2 linked regions of the Desulfocurvus vexinensis DSM 17965 genome follow. The protein of the gene in region 1 interacts with the protein of each later gene in a pairwise test. Links are inferred from orthologs where the notes say so. Each region holds a gene or a part of one and is shown in the gene's direction. Other genes may lie near its edges. The genes, in order: dnaX and dnaE.

The links.
Region 2: the proteins of dnaX (region 1) and dnaE interact in binary tests that used the Escherichia coli proteins (3 or more experiments, as listed by UniProt). The link is inferred for Desulfocurvus vexinensis DSM 17965 from one-to-one orthologs.

What each region holds. Positions count from the first base shown.
Region 1 is NZ_JAEX01000002.1:419,975-426,071, forward strand. What follows is about bases 189-3,114. They hold dnaX (DNA polymerase III subunit gamma/tau), read left to right. Parts: upstream 189-621; coding sequence 622-2,607; downstream 2,608-3,114. Other genes in these bases: G495_RS0104905 (branched-chain amino acid transaminase), read left to right, coding at 189-564; G495_RS0104915 (YbaB/EbfC family nucleoid-associated protein), read left to right, coding at 2,650-2,961; recR (recombination mediator RecR), read left to right, coding at 2,971-3,114. Outside these bases: more of G495_RS0104905, read left to right, coding at 1-188; more of recR, read left to right, coding at 3,115-3,576; SF1B family DNA helicase RecD2, read left to right, coding at 3,614-5,923; G495_RS0104930 (bifunctional class I SAM-dependent methyltransferase/glycosyltransferase family 2 protein), read left to right, coding at 6,025-6,097. UniProt on the Escherichia coli protein: Part of the beta sliding clamp loading complex, which hydrolyzes ATP to load the beta clamp onto primed DNA to form the DNA replication pre-initiation complex.
Region 2 is NZ_JAEX01000001.1:131,587-138,760, forward strand. Bases 1,631-5,633 are described here. They hold dnaE (DNA polymerase III subunit alpha), read left to right. Parts: upstream 1,631-1,986; coding sequence 1,987-5,433; downstream 5,434-5,633. Other genes in these bases: G495_RS0100580 (molybdopterin-dependent oxidoreductase), read left to right, coding at 1,631-1,761; G495_RS0100590 (6-pyruvoyl trahydropterin synthase family protein), read left to right, coding at 5,488-5,633. Outside these bases: more of G495_RS0100580, read left to right, coding at 1-1,630; more of G495_RS0100590, read left to right, coding at 5,634-5,889; dtd (D-aminoacyl-tRNA deacylase), read left to right, coding at 5,886-6,353; G495_RS0100600 (flagellar assembly protein A), read left to right, coding at 6,517-7,174. UniProt on the Escherichia coli protein: DNA polymerase III is a complex, multichain enzyme responsible for most of the replicative synthesis in bacteria. This DNA polymerase also exhibits 3' to 5' exonuclease activity. The alpha chain is the DNA polymerase catalytic subunit.

The sequences.
Region 1 (6,097 bases):
ATCGCCACCTGGCCCTGGGGCGCCTACCTGGGCGACGAAGCCCTGGAGAAGGGCATCCGCGTGAAGACCTCGACCTTCACCCGCCACCACGTCAACGTGATGATGACCAAGGCCAAGACCGTGGGCAACTACTGCAATTCCATCCTCGCCAAGCGCGAGGCCCTGGCCGACGGCTACCACGAGGCATTGATGCTCGACACCGAGGGCTATGTGTCCGAGGCCTCGGGCGAGAACATCTTCATCGTGCGCGGCGGGCGGATCAAGACCACGCCGCTGACCTCGATCCTCGACGGGCTGACCCGCAACACCCTCATCGCCCTGGCCCGCGACCTGGGCTACGAGGTGATCGAGGAGCGCTTCACCCGCGACGAGCTCTACAGCGCCGACGAGGCCTTCTTCTGCGGCACCGCCGCCGAGGTCACGCCCATCCGCGAGGTGGACCGCAGGACCATCGGCGAGGGCAAGGCCGGCGCCGTGGCCAAGCACATCCAGCGCGAGTACTTCAAGATCGTCAAGGGCGAGAACCCCAAGTACGACGCCTGGCTCGACAAGTACGACATCTAGACCCGCATCCGCCCCGCGCCTTGCCCCGCCCGGGCCCGGCGCGGGGCAAGGCGCCCCATGAGCCAGACCCACCTGACCCACAAGTACCGCCCCCAGCGCTTTTCCGAAGTCGCCGGGCAAGCGGTCATCAAGTCCATCCTCTCGCGCGCGGCGGCCACGGGCGCCGTGGCCCCGGCTTATCTGTTCAGCGGCACGCGCGGCGTGGGCAAGACGACCATCGCGCGCATCTTCGCCAAGGCGCTCAACTGCGAGCGCGGCCCCGCCGCCGAGCCCTGCAACCAGTGCGCCCATTGCCGCCAGATCCAGGCCGGTGCCGCCGTGGACGTGATGGAGATCGACGGCGCCTCGCACACCGGCGTGGACAACGTGCGCTCCCTCAAGGAGGACGTGGGCTTCGCGCCCATCGACTGCCGCTACAAGGTCTTCATCATCGACGAGGCGCACATGCTCTCCAAGGGCGCCTTCAACGCCCTGCTCAAGACCCTGGAAGAGCCCCCGGCCCACGCCACCTTCATCATGGCCACGACGGAGCCGCACAAGTTTCCGGCCACCATCATCAGCCGCTGCCAGCACTACACCTTCCAGCGCCTGGGACAGAAGGAAATCGAAGCGCACCTGACCTTCCTGCTGGACGCCGAGCATCTGGCCTTCGACGCCGACGCCGTGGCCCTGCTGGCCCGGCGCGGGGCGGGCAGCGTGCGCGACGCCATGTCGCTGCTGGGGCAGGTGCTGGCCCTGGGCGGAGAAAAGCTGACCAGCGCCGACGTGCGCCAGGTCCTGGGCCTGGCCGGGCGCGAGATCATGTTCCGCCTGCTGGCGGCCATCCACGGGCGCGACTGCCTGGGGGTGTCCACCATCCTGCGCGAGATCCTTGACCAGGGGCTGGACCTGGGCTTCTTCCTGCGCGAGCTGACCGAGTGCTGGCGCACGCTGTTCCTGCTGGGGCAGTCGGGCGAGGCGGCCCTGGGGGTGCTGGATATTTCCGCCGACGAGGCCCCGCAGTGGCTGGAATGGACCCGGCGCTTCGACCCCGCCCACGTCCACGCCTGCTGGCAGTTGACCCTGGAGGGCCAGCAGCGGGTCAAGGGCAGCCTGGAGCCCGCCCTGGCCCTGGAGCTGCTGCTGCTCAACCTGGCCTGCCTGCCCCGGCTGTTGCCCCTGGGCGATGTCGCCCGCACCGGCGCGGCCCCGGCGGCGCCGCCCGCGCCCGGAGCCCCGGCAGGGCAGGGCGGCCCGGCGCCCCAGGCCCCGCCCCGGCCCGCAGGCGCGCCGCGCGCCGCCGCCCGGGGCCGCGAGGCCGGGGGCGCGGCGTCCGCCGCCAGCGCCCCGGAAGACGCCGAGGCCGACGACGCGGACCCTGACGCCGCCCCCGCTGCTGCGGCCCCCGCCCCGGCCCGTGCCCCGGCCCGTGCCCCGCAGGACGTTCCCGTCGCCTCCGCCACCCCGGAGCTTGGCCCGGAGCCTGGCCCGGAGCCCGAGCCGGAGCCCGGGCCTGCCCCGGACTCCGACCCGGAGCCGGACCCCGACGCCTGGCGCGCCGAGGTGGCCGGGCCCGCTTCGGCGTTTGCCGACCCGCAGCCTCCGGCGCCCGAAGAGCCCCACGACCCGGCGCCGCCGCGCGCCGCGCGCCGCGCGGCCCCGCCCACGGTGGCTGGCCACGGCGTGCCCCTGCCCGGGGGCCCGCGCACCTGGGAAGGCTTCAAGGAGTTCGCCCGCGCCGTGCAGGAGGCCACGGGCCGGGGCATCAACGGCCTGATGCAGGCCGGGGCGCGCTTCGAGGAGGGCACCCTGACCCTGGAGTGCCAGAACCAGATGCACTGCACCCAGATCCGCCGCGGCGAGGCTTTCGCGGCCCTGACGGCCCTGGTGGGCGAATATTTCGGTCCGGACACGGCCATCGGCTTCCATGTGCCCGAGCGCCAGCAGGCGACGCACAAGGAGCTGGAGGCCCGGGCCCGGGCCCATCCCCTGGTCCAGTCCGTGATGCAGGCCTTCGACGCCGGATTCGTGGACGCCCGCCCGGCGGATGAGGGCAATGGCTGACGGATTCCCTTCCCCGACACGAAAAGCACCGGAGACAAGCCCATGCGTGGCATGAACGATTTGATGCGCCAGGCGCAGATGATGCAGAAGAAGATGGAGAAGCTCCAGGCGGAGCTCAAGGACCGCGAGGTGGAGGCCGCCGCCGGGGGTGGCATGGTCAGCGTCAGGGCCACCTGCGCGGGCGAGATCAAGGCCATCCGCATCGACCCGGCCTGTGTGGACCCGCAGGACGTGGAAATGCTTCAGGACCTGGTGCTGGCCGCCGTCAACGAGGCCGTGAAGAAGGGCAAGGAGACCGCCGAGACCGAGATGAAGGCCATCACCGGCGGCGTCAACATCCCCGGCCTGTTCTAGGAGCCCTGCGTGCAGCAACTTCCCGAGCCGCTCCGGGCGGTGGTGGACCAGCTCTCGCGGCTGCCCGGCCTGGGCCCCAAGTCGGCCCTGCGGGCGGCCCTGGAGCTGCTCAAATGGCCCCTGCCCAAGGCCCAGGCCCTGGGCCAGAGCATCCTGGAACTGCGCGAGCGGCTGTTCTTCTGCGAGCGCTGCGCCAGCCTGTCGGACTGCAACCCCTGCTGCATCTGCTCCGACCCGGCCCGCGACGGTTCGCAGCTCATGGTCGTGGCCGAGTGGGACAGCCTGCTGGCCATCGAGGACGGCGGGTTCTACAAGGGCCGCTACCTCGTGCTGGGCGGCCTGCTGGCTCCGCTGGAGAACGTCACCTCCCAGAACCTGGAGGTGCCCCGGCTGCGGGCGCGGCTGGCCGAGGGCCGGGTGGCGGAGGTCATCCTGGCCCTGGGCACGACCCTGGAGGCCGAGACCACCGCCAGCTTCATCAAGGATCTCGTGGCCCGCGCGCACCCCGGGATGCGCGTCAGCCGCCTGGCCCAGGGCATCCCCCTGGGCGCCGAGGTCAAGTTCGTGGACCGCGAGACCCTGCGCCAGTCGCTGCGGTTCCGCCAGGACCTCTGAGCGCCGTGCGTCCGGCGCATCGCACCAAGGCGGGGCCATGCCCGAAACCCTGAAGGCCGAAGTCAAAAGCGTGGTCTACCACAACCCGGCCAACGGCTATACCGTGGCCCGGGTCCGCGCGCGGGGCGAGGTGGGCGACGTGACCGTGGTCGGCACCATGGCCCAGGTGCGCCCCGGCGAGATGCTTGACCTCACCGGCCAGTGGGTGGAGCACCCCAAGTTCGGGCGCCAGTTCGAAGTCCATGTGGCCCAGCAGGCCATGCCCGCCACCATCAACGGCATCCGCCGCTACCTCGCCTCGGGCAACGTGCGCGGCATCGGCCCCGTGCTGGCCGCGCGGCTGGTGGACCACTTCGGCGCCGCCGTGCTCGACGTGCTCGACCAGGAACCCGAACGGCTGCTGGAGGTCGAGGGCCTGGGCCGCAAGAAGCTCGCGGCCATCCGCGAGTCGTGGGCCGGGCAGCACGAGGTGCGCAACCTGATGATCTTTTTGCAGTCGCATCAGGTGTCGCCCACCCACGCGGCGCGCATCTGGCAGCGCTACGGCAGCGGGGCTGAGGCCAAGCTGCGCGAGAACCCCTACGAGCTGGCCTACGAGATTCGCGGCGTGGGCTTTCGCACCGCCGACGGCATGGCCCTGCGCCTGGGTTTTTCGCCCGATGCGCCCCAGCGCGTGGAGGCCGGGGTGATTTATGCCCTGTTCGCCGCCAGCGAGAAGGGCCACCTGTTCCTGCCCGAGGACGAGCTGGTGCGCCATGTGCTGGAGCTGCTGGCGGGCTGGGAGCGCGTGCTGGCCGGGCCGGGTGCTGGCGGGCCCGAGGGCTCGCCGGACCCTGCCGACCCCGACGGCCCGCCGCCCTGGGCCGGGGTGGACTACGACGCCGACCCGCAGTACGCCGACGCGGAAGGCGGCCCGGGCCCGGACCATGTGCGCGCCGCCGTGGCTGCCCTGGAGCACCGCAAGCGCGTGGTGGTGGAGGACCTTTCGGCCCAGGGCGTGCCGCGCGCGGTGTTCCTCATGCATTTCTACCGCCACGAGACCGAGACGGCCAAGCGCCTGTACCACCTGATCGAGCACCCCACGCCCATGGACCTGGCGGCCATCCGCAGGGTCATACCCGGCATCGAGGCCGCGGCGCAGGTGGAGTTGTCCGCCGAGCAGCGCCAGGCCGTGCTGGCCGGGTGCGAGAACAAGGTCTTCGTCATTACCGGCGGGCCGGGCACGGGCAAGACGACCATCACCCGCACCCTGGTCAACGTGCTGGCGGCGCTGAAGTTCAAGGTCAAGCTGGCCGCGCCCACGGGCCGGGCCGCCAAGCGCCTGGCCGAGGCCACCGGCCACACGGCCTCCACCTTGCACCGGCTGCTGCAATACTCCCCCGAGGGCGGCTTCCAGCTGGGGGAGGACAACAAGATCGAGGCCGCCGCCGTGGTGGTGGACGAGGCCTCCATGCTCGACGAGGCGCTGTTCCTGGCGCTGCTGCGGGCCCTGCCCCTGACCTGCCGCCTGGTGCTCATCGGCGACGTGAACCAGCTGCCTTCCGTGGGCCCGGGCAATATCCTGGGCGATATCCTGGCCAGCCAGGCCGTGCCCCACGCCGTGCTCACGCGCATCTTCCGCCAGGCCCGCGAGAGCCTTATCGTCACCAACGCCCACCGCATCAACGCGGGCCAGCTGCCCGAGAACAACGAGCCCCCGGGCCCGGCGGACGACTTCTTCTGGGTCCGCCGTTCGGACCCCGGCGACATCCGCGACTACATCCTGCATCTGGCCACCGAGCGCATCCCCAAGGCCTACGGGCTGGACCCGCGCCGCGACATCCAGGTGCTCACGCCCATCCACAAGGGTCCCCTGGGCACCCAGGCCCTGAACCGCCTGCTCCAGGAACGACTGAACCCCGTGGGCCGCGAGCTGCGGCGCGGCGAGACCGTCTTCCGCCAGGGCGACCGCGTGCTCCAGCTGCGCAACGACTACGACAAGGACGTGTTCAACGGCGACCTGGGCTGGATCGCGGCGGTGGACCCCGCCGAGGGCGAGCTGGTGGTGGAGTTCGACGGCCGCGAGGTGCCCTACGAGGCCCACGAGCTGGACGAGCTGGCCCCGGCCTACGCCGTGTCGGTGCACAAGTCCCAGGGCAGCGAGTACCCGGCGGTGATTATGCCCGTGGTGCCGCAGCACTACATCATGCTCGAACGCAACCTGATCTATACGGGCCTGACCCGCGCCCGGCGGCTGGCCGTGCTCATCGGCCCCGCGCGGGCCATGTCCATCGGCCTGGCCCGGGCCACCAGCCGCAAGCGCAACACCCACCTGCAATACCGCCTCCAGGCGGCCTTCAACCACTAGCCCTTCGCGCCTGGCGCATCGCGGCGTCTTGGCATCGGCCCGGGGTTGGGGTATGACCCGGGCCACGCCACAAGGACGCGCACCCAGAGAGGACCCCGACCATGCAGCTTTCCGCCTACAAGCAGAAGATCCGCGAGACGTTCGACGCCCTGGCCCCCGAGCGGCGCATGTGGC
Region 2 (7,174 bases), on another replicon or contig:
AAGTACCCCGAGCGGCTGGCGCACCCCGCGCGCATCACCAGCCCGCTGTTGCGCCAGGGTGAGGGCTTCGTGCCCGTGCCCTGGGGCCGGGCCCTGGAGCTGGTGGCCGGGCGCATCGACGCCCTGCGCGCCACGCCCGAGCGCATGGCCCACGTCAAGGGCGGGGCCCTGCGCGGGGTGCTGGCCCAGGCCTCGCGCCACCTGTTCGCGGTGCTCGGAGCCACGGGCACCAGCGGCTCGCCCTGCGACGAGGCGGGCATCGCCGCCAGCATCCAGGACTTCGGCGCCCTGGACCACAACGACCCCCAGGACCTGCTGCACGCCGCGCGCATCGTCAACTGGGGCCGCGACCTGACGCGCTGCTCGGTGCACCAGCTGGCCCTGGTCCGGCAGGCACGCAAGCAGGGCGCGCGGGTGCTCTCGCTGTCCCCGGGCGGGGACGGCTGCGCCGAGTTCTCCGACCGCGTTTTGCGCGTGCGCCCGGGGTGCGACCGCTTCCTGGCCGCCGCCGCGTGCAAGGCGCTGCTGGAGCGCGGGGTGGACCCGCAGGTGCGCGAGGCCGTGGCCGGGCTGGAGGCCTTCGGGGCCCTGCTGGCCGGGCACGACACGGCGGCCCTGCTGGACGCCTGCGGCGTGGGCCCCGCCGAATTCGCCGAACTGCTGGCCTGCTACATCGCCGACGGGCCCACGGCCACGCTCATCGGCTGGGGCGTGCAGCGCTACCTGCACGGCGGCGAGAACGTGCGCTTCATCGACGCCCTGGCCGTGCTCTCGGGCAACGTGGGCCGCCGGGGGGGCGGGGTGTATTTCAACATCTCCTCGGGCCGCAACTTCACGGCCTGGGCCGGGCGCGGGGCCGGGCCCCGGCCCCGGCTGCTGCCGCTGCACGCCCTGGGCCGCGCCCTGCTGGACGCCGACCCGCCCGTGGAGCTGCTGTGGATCGACGGCATGAACCCCGTGGCCCAGCTGCCCGACGGCCAGACCCTGGCCCAGGCCATGCGCCGCTGCCCCTTCACCGTGGTGGTGGAGGCGTTCATGACCGACACCGCCGCGCAGGCCGACCTGATCCTGCCCTGCGCGCTGATGACCGAGCGCGAGGACCTGGCCGCCTCGTGCCTGCACAGCGTGGTCAACCACGCGGCCAAGGTGCAGGACCCGCCCGGGGAGGCCCGCGCGGATTTCGAGTTCGTGAGCGAGCTGGGGCGGATGCTGCGCGAGCCCGTGGAGCTGCCGGACGCCGAGGAGTGCTTGCGCACGGCACTGTCCGGCCCGGCCACGCCCTTCACCATGGCCGAGCTGCGCGCCCGGGGCTTCATGCCCGCCCGCTGGCCCGAGGTGGCCTTCGAGGGCATGCGTTTCGCCCACCCCGACGGCAGGTGCCGCCTGCCCCTGGCGCTGCACCCCGAGCCCGGGCCGGACCCCGACTGGCCCTGTGCCCTGCTGACCCTGGTCCACCGCGACTTTATCCACTCCCAGCGCCCGCCCGACGAGGCGCCCGGCCCGCCGCGGGTCATGGTGTCGCCGGACAACCCCTGCCTGCCGGGGCTGGACCTGGACCGCCCGGTGTTCCTGGCCACGGCGGCGGGGCGCATGGCCGTGAGCCTGGGCCTGGATCCCGGGGTGCACCCGCAGGCCATCGTCGGGCGCCGGGGCGGCTGGCTGCGCCACGGGCGCTGCTTCAACGCCGTGATCGAACCCCGGGAATGCGACCTGGGCGGCGGCACGGCCTACTACAGCCAGCGGGCGCGCCTGGAGAACTGAGGCCGGGCCGGACCCCGCGCCGCGCCGTGGACTTTCCGGGCCTGCCCCCGGACCCCGCCGGGGCGGCCCGGGCCGGGGCGGCCTGCCGAACCCCGCGCCGGGCCCGCTCCGGCAGTGCCCGTCCTTGGGGTTTTGCCCCGGGCCGTTTGCTGCTACAGTGCCCCCCGACGCGCCCGCATCCCCGGGCGCGCAATTCCACCAGTCACCAACCGGGGCCCGTCCGCCATGTCCGATTTCGTCCATCTGCACTGCCACACGGAGTTCAGCCTGCTGGACGGCGCCATCCGCCTGAAGGACCTGTGCGCCAAGACCGTGGAATTCGGCCTGCCCGCCGCCGCCATCACCGACCACGGCAGCATGTACGGCGCGGCCAAGTTTTTCACCACGGCCAAGGAGTTCGGCGTCAAGCCCGTCATCGGTTCGGAGATCTACGTCTCCGACGGCGACCACCGCGTGAAGGAAGGCCCCGGGGCCATGCGCCGCTACCATCTGGTGCTGCTGGCGCAGAACCTGACGGGCTACCGCAACCTCGCCAAGATCGTCACCGAAGGCTACATGGAGGGCTTCTACTACAAGCCCCGGGTGAGCCGCGAATTCCTGGCGCGCCACAGCGAGGGCATCATCGCCCTGTCGGCCTGCCTGCAGGGCGAGGTGGTGCGCGCTGTGGTGGACCGGGGCATGGACGAGGGCCTGCGCGTGGCCCGGCTCTACGAGGCCATCTTCCCCGGGCGCTTCTACATCGAGATCCAGGCCAACGGCATCGCCGATCAGGACCGGGCCAACGTGCTGCTGCGCGAGCTGGCCGCCCACGCCAAGCTGCCCCTGGTGGCCACCAACGACTGCCACTACCTGACCGCCGCCGACGCCAAGGCCCACGACATCCTGCTCTGCGTGCAGACCAACGCCTGCGTGGACGACGAGAAGCGCTTCCGCGTGGATTCGGACAAGCTCTACTTCCGCCCGCCCCAGGAGATGCGCCGGGCGTTCCCCGACTGCCCTGAGGCCCTGGACAACACGGTGCGCATCGCCGAGCAGTGCAACGTGGAAATCCCCATGGGCCGGTACTTCTTCCCGGTCTACAAGGTGGACGAGGGCAAGAGCCTGGGCGACGAGATGCGCGACCTGGCGCGCCAGGGCCTGCGCGAGCGCCTGGCGGCCATGCCCTACGCGGTGGACGAAAAGCTCTACTGGGAACGCCTGGAAATGGAGCTGGACGTCATCTGCCAGATGGACTTCCCCGGCTATTTCCTCATCGTCCAGGACTTCATCAACTGGGCCAAGCGCAACGGGATTCCCGTGGGCCCCGGGCGCGGCTCGGCGGCAGGCTCCCTGGTGGCCTACGCCCTGCGCATCACCAACCTGGACCCCATCCCGTACAACCTGCTGTTCGAGCGTTTTTTGAACATCGAGCGCATCTCCATGCCGGATATCGACGTGGACTTCTGCGAGCGCCGCCGGGGCGAGGTCATCCGCTACACGGCCCAGAAGTACGGCGAAGATTCCGTGGCCCAGATCACCACCTTCGGGACCATGAAGGCCAAGGCCGTGGTGCGCGACGTGGGCCGCGCCCTGGGCCTGACCTTCGCCGAGACGGACAAGATCGCCAAGCTGATCCCCGAAGACCTGAAGATGACCATCAAAAAGGCCCTGGAGCTGGAGCCCGAGCTGGTGCGCATGCAGGGCGAGGACCCGCGCGTGGCCCGGCTGCTCGACATTTCCCAGCGCCTGGAGGGCATGCACCGCCACGCATCGACCCACGCGGCGGGCGTGGTCATCTCGCCGGGGCCGATGAACGAGTTTTTGCCGCTGTACCGGGGCAAGAAGGGCGAGGTCGTCACCCAGTACGACATGAAATACGTCGAGAAGATCGGGCTGGTGAAGTTCGACTTCCTGGGCCTGCGGACCATGACGGTGATCCAGGACACCCTGGACATCATCGGCGAGCGGGGCGGCCCCGTGCCCGACCTGGACACCCTGCCCCTGGACGACCAGCCGACCTACGACCTCTACTCGCGCGGCGACACCGACGGCATCTTCCAGGTCGAGTCCGACGGGATGCGCAAGTACCTGCGCATGCTCCGGCCCTCGTGCTTCGACGACATCATCGCCATGCTGGCCCTGTACCGCCCGGGGCCCCTGGGCTCGGGCATGGTGGACGAGTTCATCCGCCGCAAGCACGGCGAGGTGCCGGTGGTCTACCCCCTGCCCGAGCTGGAACCAGTGCTGCGCGACACCTACGGCGTCATCGTCTACCAGGAGCAGGTGATGAAGATCGCCCAGGTGGCCGCAGGCTACACCCTGGGCGGGGCGGACCTGTTGCGCCGGGCCATGGGCAAGAAGATCGCCGAGGCCATGGCCGAGCAGCGCGCCGTGTTCTACGAGGGCGCGCTGAAAAAGGGCGTGTCCCAGGAGAAGGCCAAGGAAATATTCGACCTCATGGAGATGTTCGCGGCCTACGGCTTCAACAAGTCGCACTCGGCGGCCTACGCGCTGATCTCCTACTACACGGCCTACCTGAAGACCCATTACCCCACCGAGTTCATGGCCGCCATGATCACCTCGGAAGTGGGCAACACCGACAAGCTGCTCAAGTACCTGAACGCCTGCCGCGACATGGACATCACCGTCCTGCCGCCGGACGTGAACCGCTCCCAGAGCCACTTCACCGTGCCTGCCCAGGGCCAGATCATCTTCGGCCTGGCCGGGGTCAAGAACGTGGGCGAGGAGGCCATCCGCGAGATCGTGGACGCTCGGGCTCAGGGCGGGGCGTACAAGAGCCTCCTGGACCTGGCCGAGCGCGTGAACCTGCGCAAGGTCACCAAGCGCGTGCTGGAGAACCTGATCAAGAGCGGCAGCATGGACTGCTTCGGCGTGCCGCGCGCCGAGCTGGCCGACGCCCTGGACCGCGTGGTGGCCACGGCCCAGAAGCGCGCCAAGGACCGCGAGAGCGGCCAGATGTCGCTCATGGGCGTGGTGGGCATGGACGTGCCCAGCCTGCCCGGCACCGGCCTGCCCCAGGACGGCCCGGCCCTGGGAGAATGGCCCGACGACGAGCGCCTGCGCCAGGAGAAAGAGGCCCTGGGCTTCTTCCTCTCCAGCCACCCGCTGCTGACCTTCCGCCACGAGATCCGGCGCATGAACCTGGTGGACCTGCAGGACGCGGCGGACTACCCCGGCGGTGCGGCGGTGCGCACGGCGGTCATCGTCACCGGGGTCAAGGAGATCATCACCAAGAAGGGCGGCAAGATGGCCTTCCTGGAGGTCGAGGACCTGGTGGGCGGCGGGGAGTGCGCGGTGTTCCCGGACTCCTGGGCCGAGATGAAGGAACTGTTCACCTCCGACCAGCCGCTGCTGCTGGAGGCCCGGGTCAGCGACCGCGAGGGGCCGGGCGAGGAGGGCGGGCCCAAGCGCGCCCGGCTCGTGGCCGAAAAGGTCCAGGCCTTGGCCGACGCCCTGTCGGCCAACACCCTGCCCGTGGTGCTCTGCCTGCGCGCGGAGCAGCTTGCCGGGCCGGGCATGGACCGCCTCAAGGACGCCCTGGCGCGCTTTCCCGGCAAGACCGAGGTCCAGATGTGGCTGCACGCCGAGGGCTTCGAGTGCAAGCTGGCCCTGGGCCCGCGCTACCGGGTCACGCCCTGCCGGGAGTTGTGGAAGGAAATCGAGGCCCTGTAGGCACAGGCCCGGGGCGCAACAGCCAAAAAGCGGGCCCAGGCCCGGGGAAGGACCATGACGCAGGAACGCAGGGGCAGGTGGCGCCTGTCCGTGAGCGAGGAGTTCTCGGCCTCGCACCAGTTGCGGCACTACGAGGGCAAGTGCGAGCGGATGCACGGCCACAACTTCGGCGTGGTGGCCGAGGTGCAGGGCGACACCCTGAGCCAGGATACGGAATTACTGATGGATTTCAAGGTCCTGCGCGGGCACCTCAAGGACGCCCTGGCCGCCCTGGACCACCGCCACCTGAACGAGGTGGCCTGCTTTGCCGAGCGTAACCCCTCCTCGGAGAACATCGCGCGCTTCCTTTACGGCGAGCTGGCGGCGCGGCTGGCGGGCAGCGGGGTCGAGGTGGTCGGTGTCACCGTGGCGGAGAAGCCGGGCCAGTCGGCGACCTATTTCGAGGTGGCGCCGTGAGGGTGCTGCTCCAGCGGGTGCGCGAGGCGCGGGTCACGGTGGGCGGACGCAGCGTGGGGGCCATCGGCGTGGGGCTGCTGGCCCTGGTGGGCTTCTCGCGCGAGGACGGGCCGGACCTGCCCGGCACCCCGGCCTGGGAGCGGACCCTGGCCCGGCTGGCCGAGCTGCGCGTCTTCCCCGACCCCGAGGACCGCATGAAGCTCTCCCTGGCCGAGTGGGGCGGCGAGCTTTTGCTGGTGCCGCAGTTCACCCTGTACGCCGACCTGGGCAAGGGCCGCAGGCCGTCCTTCCACCTGGCCGCCGAGCCGGACGTGGCCCGGCCCCTGTTCGACCGTCTGGTTGCGGACATGGGCGCGCGCCTGCCCGGCAAGGTGGCCCAGGGCGAGTTCGGCGCGTCCATGAATGTGGCCCTGGTCAACTGGGGCCCGGTGACCATCCTGCTGGACAGCGCCGGGCAGGGCTGACGGGGCCGCGCGGCGCCCGGCGCGGCCCGCCACGGGGATCGCCGCGCCGCGCCGGGCCCAAAAGGCACTTGAATTTGACCGCCGGGCAACGTATGGCGGTGTACTGTTCCGGGAGCGCGCGCCCGGCCAGCCTGGCCGTGCGCGCCCCGGCGAAGGACGGTGCATGCCCTATTATCTGAGGCACTTCTTCGACCCGGGCTTCGACTACACCGACCTGCGGCCCCGCGAACTGGCCGACGGCAGCGTGGACCATTACAACCGGGGCTATGTGCAGAACGTCGAGCGCGGGCAGGTGCTGGCCCGGTGGGTGGACGCGCCCCCGGTGCCCGAGGCCGGGGCCGAGCCCGACCCCTGGAGCACCCGGGCCCACGAGGAAAAGGTCTTCCCCGCCGGGAACAACACCATGATCGACCCCGCGCGGCCCGACGAGCTGCTGGCCGCCGAGGCGGGCTACGTGTTCTACCTCGACGGGCGCATCACGGTGAAGAAGACCCTCAACGTGCGCCGCGACGTGGACTTCCACACCGGCAACATCTCCTTTCTGGGCAATGTGGTCGTCCACGGCAGCGTGCGCGCGGGCTTCCAGGTCCAGGGCCAGAACGTGCTGGTGCGCCAGACCGTGGAAGGCGCGCTGATCCGCGCGCGCGAGTCCTTCCAGGCCGAGGGCGGCGTCAAGGGCGGGGGCAAGGCGACCATCAAGGCCGGGGCCAACTTCCGCGTGCCCTTTGCCGAAAACGCCATGCTCCTGGCCGGGGGGCGGATGCTCATCGACGGGCCGTGCATGCACTGCGACGTCTACGCCGGGGAGCAGCTGGCGGTGA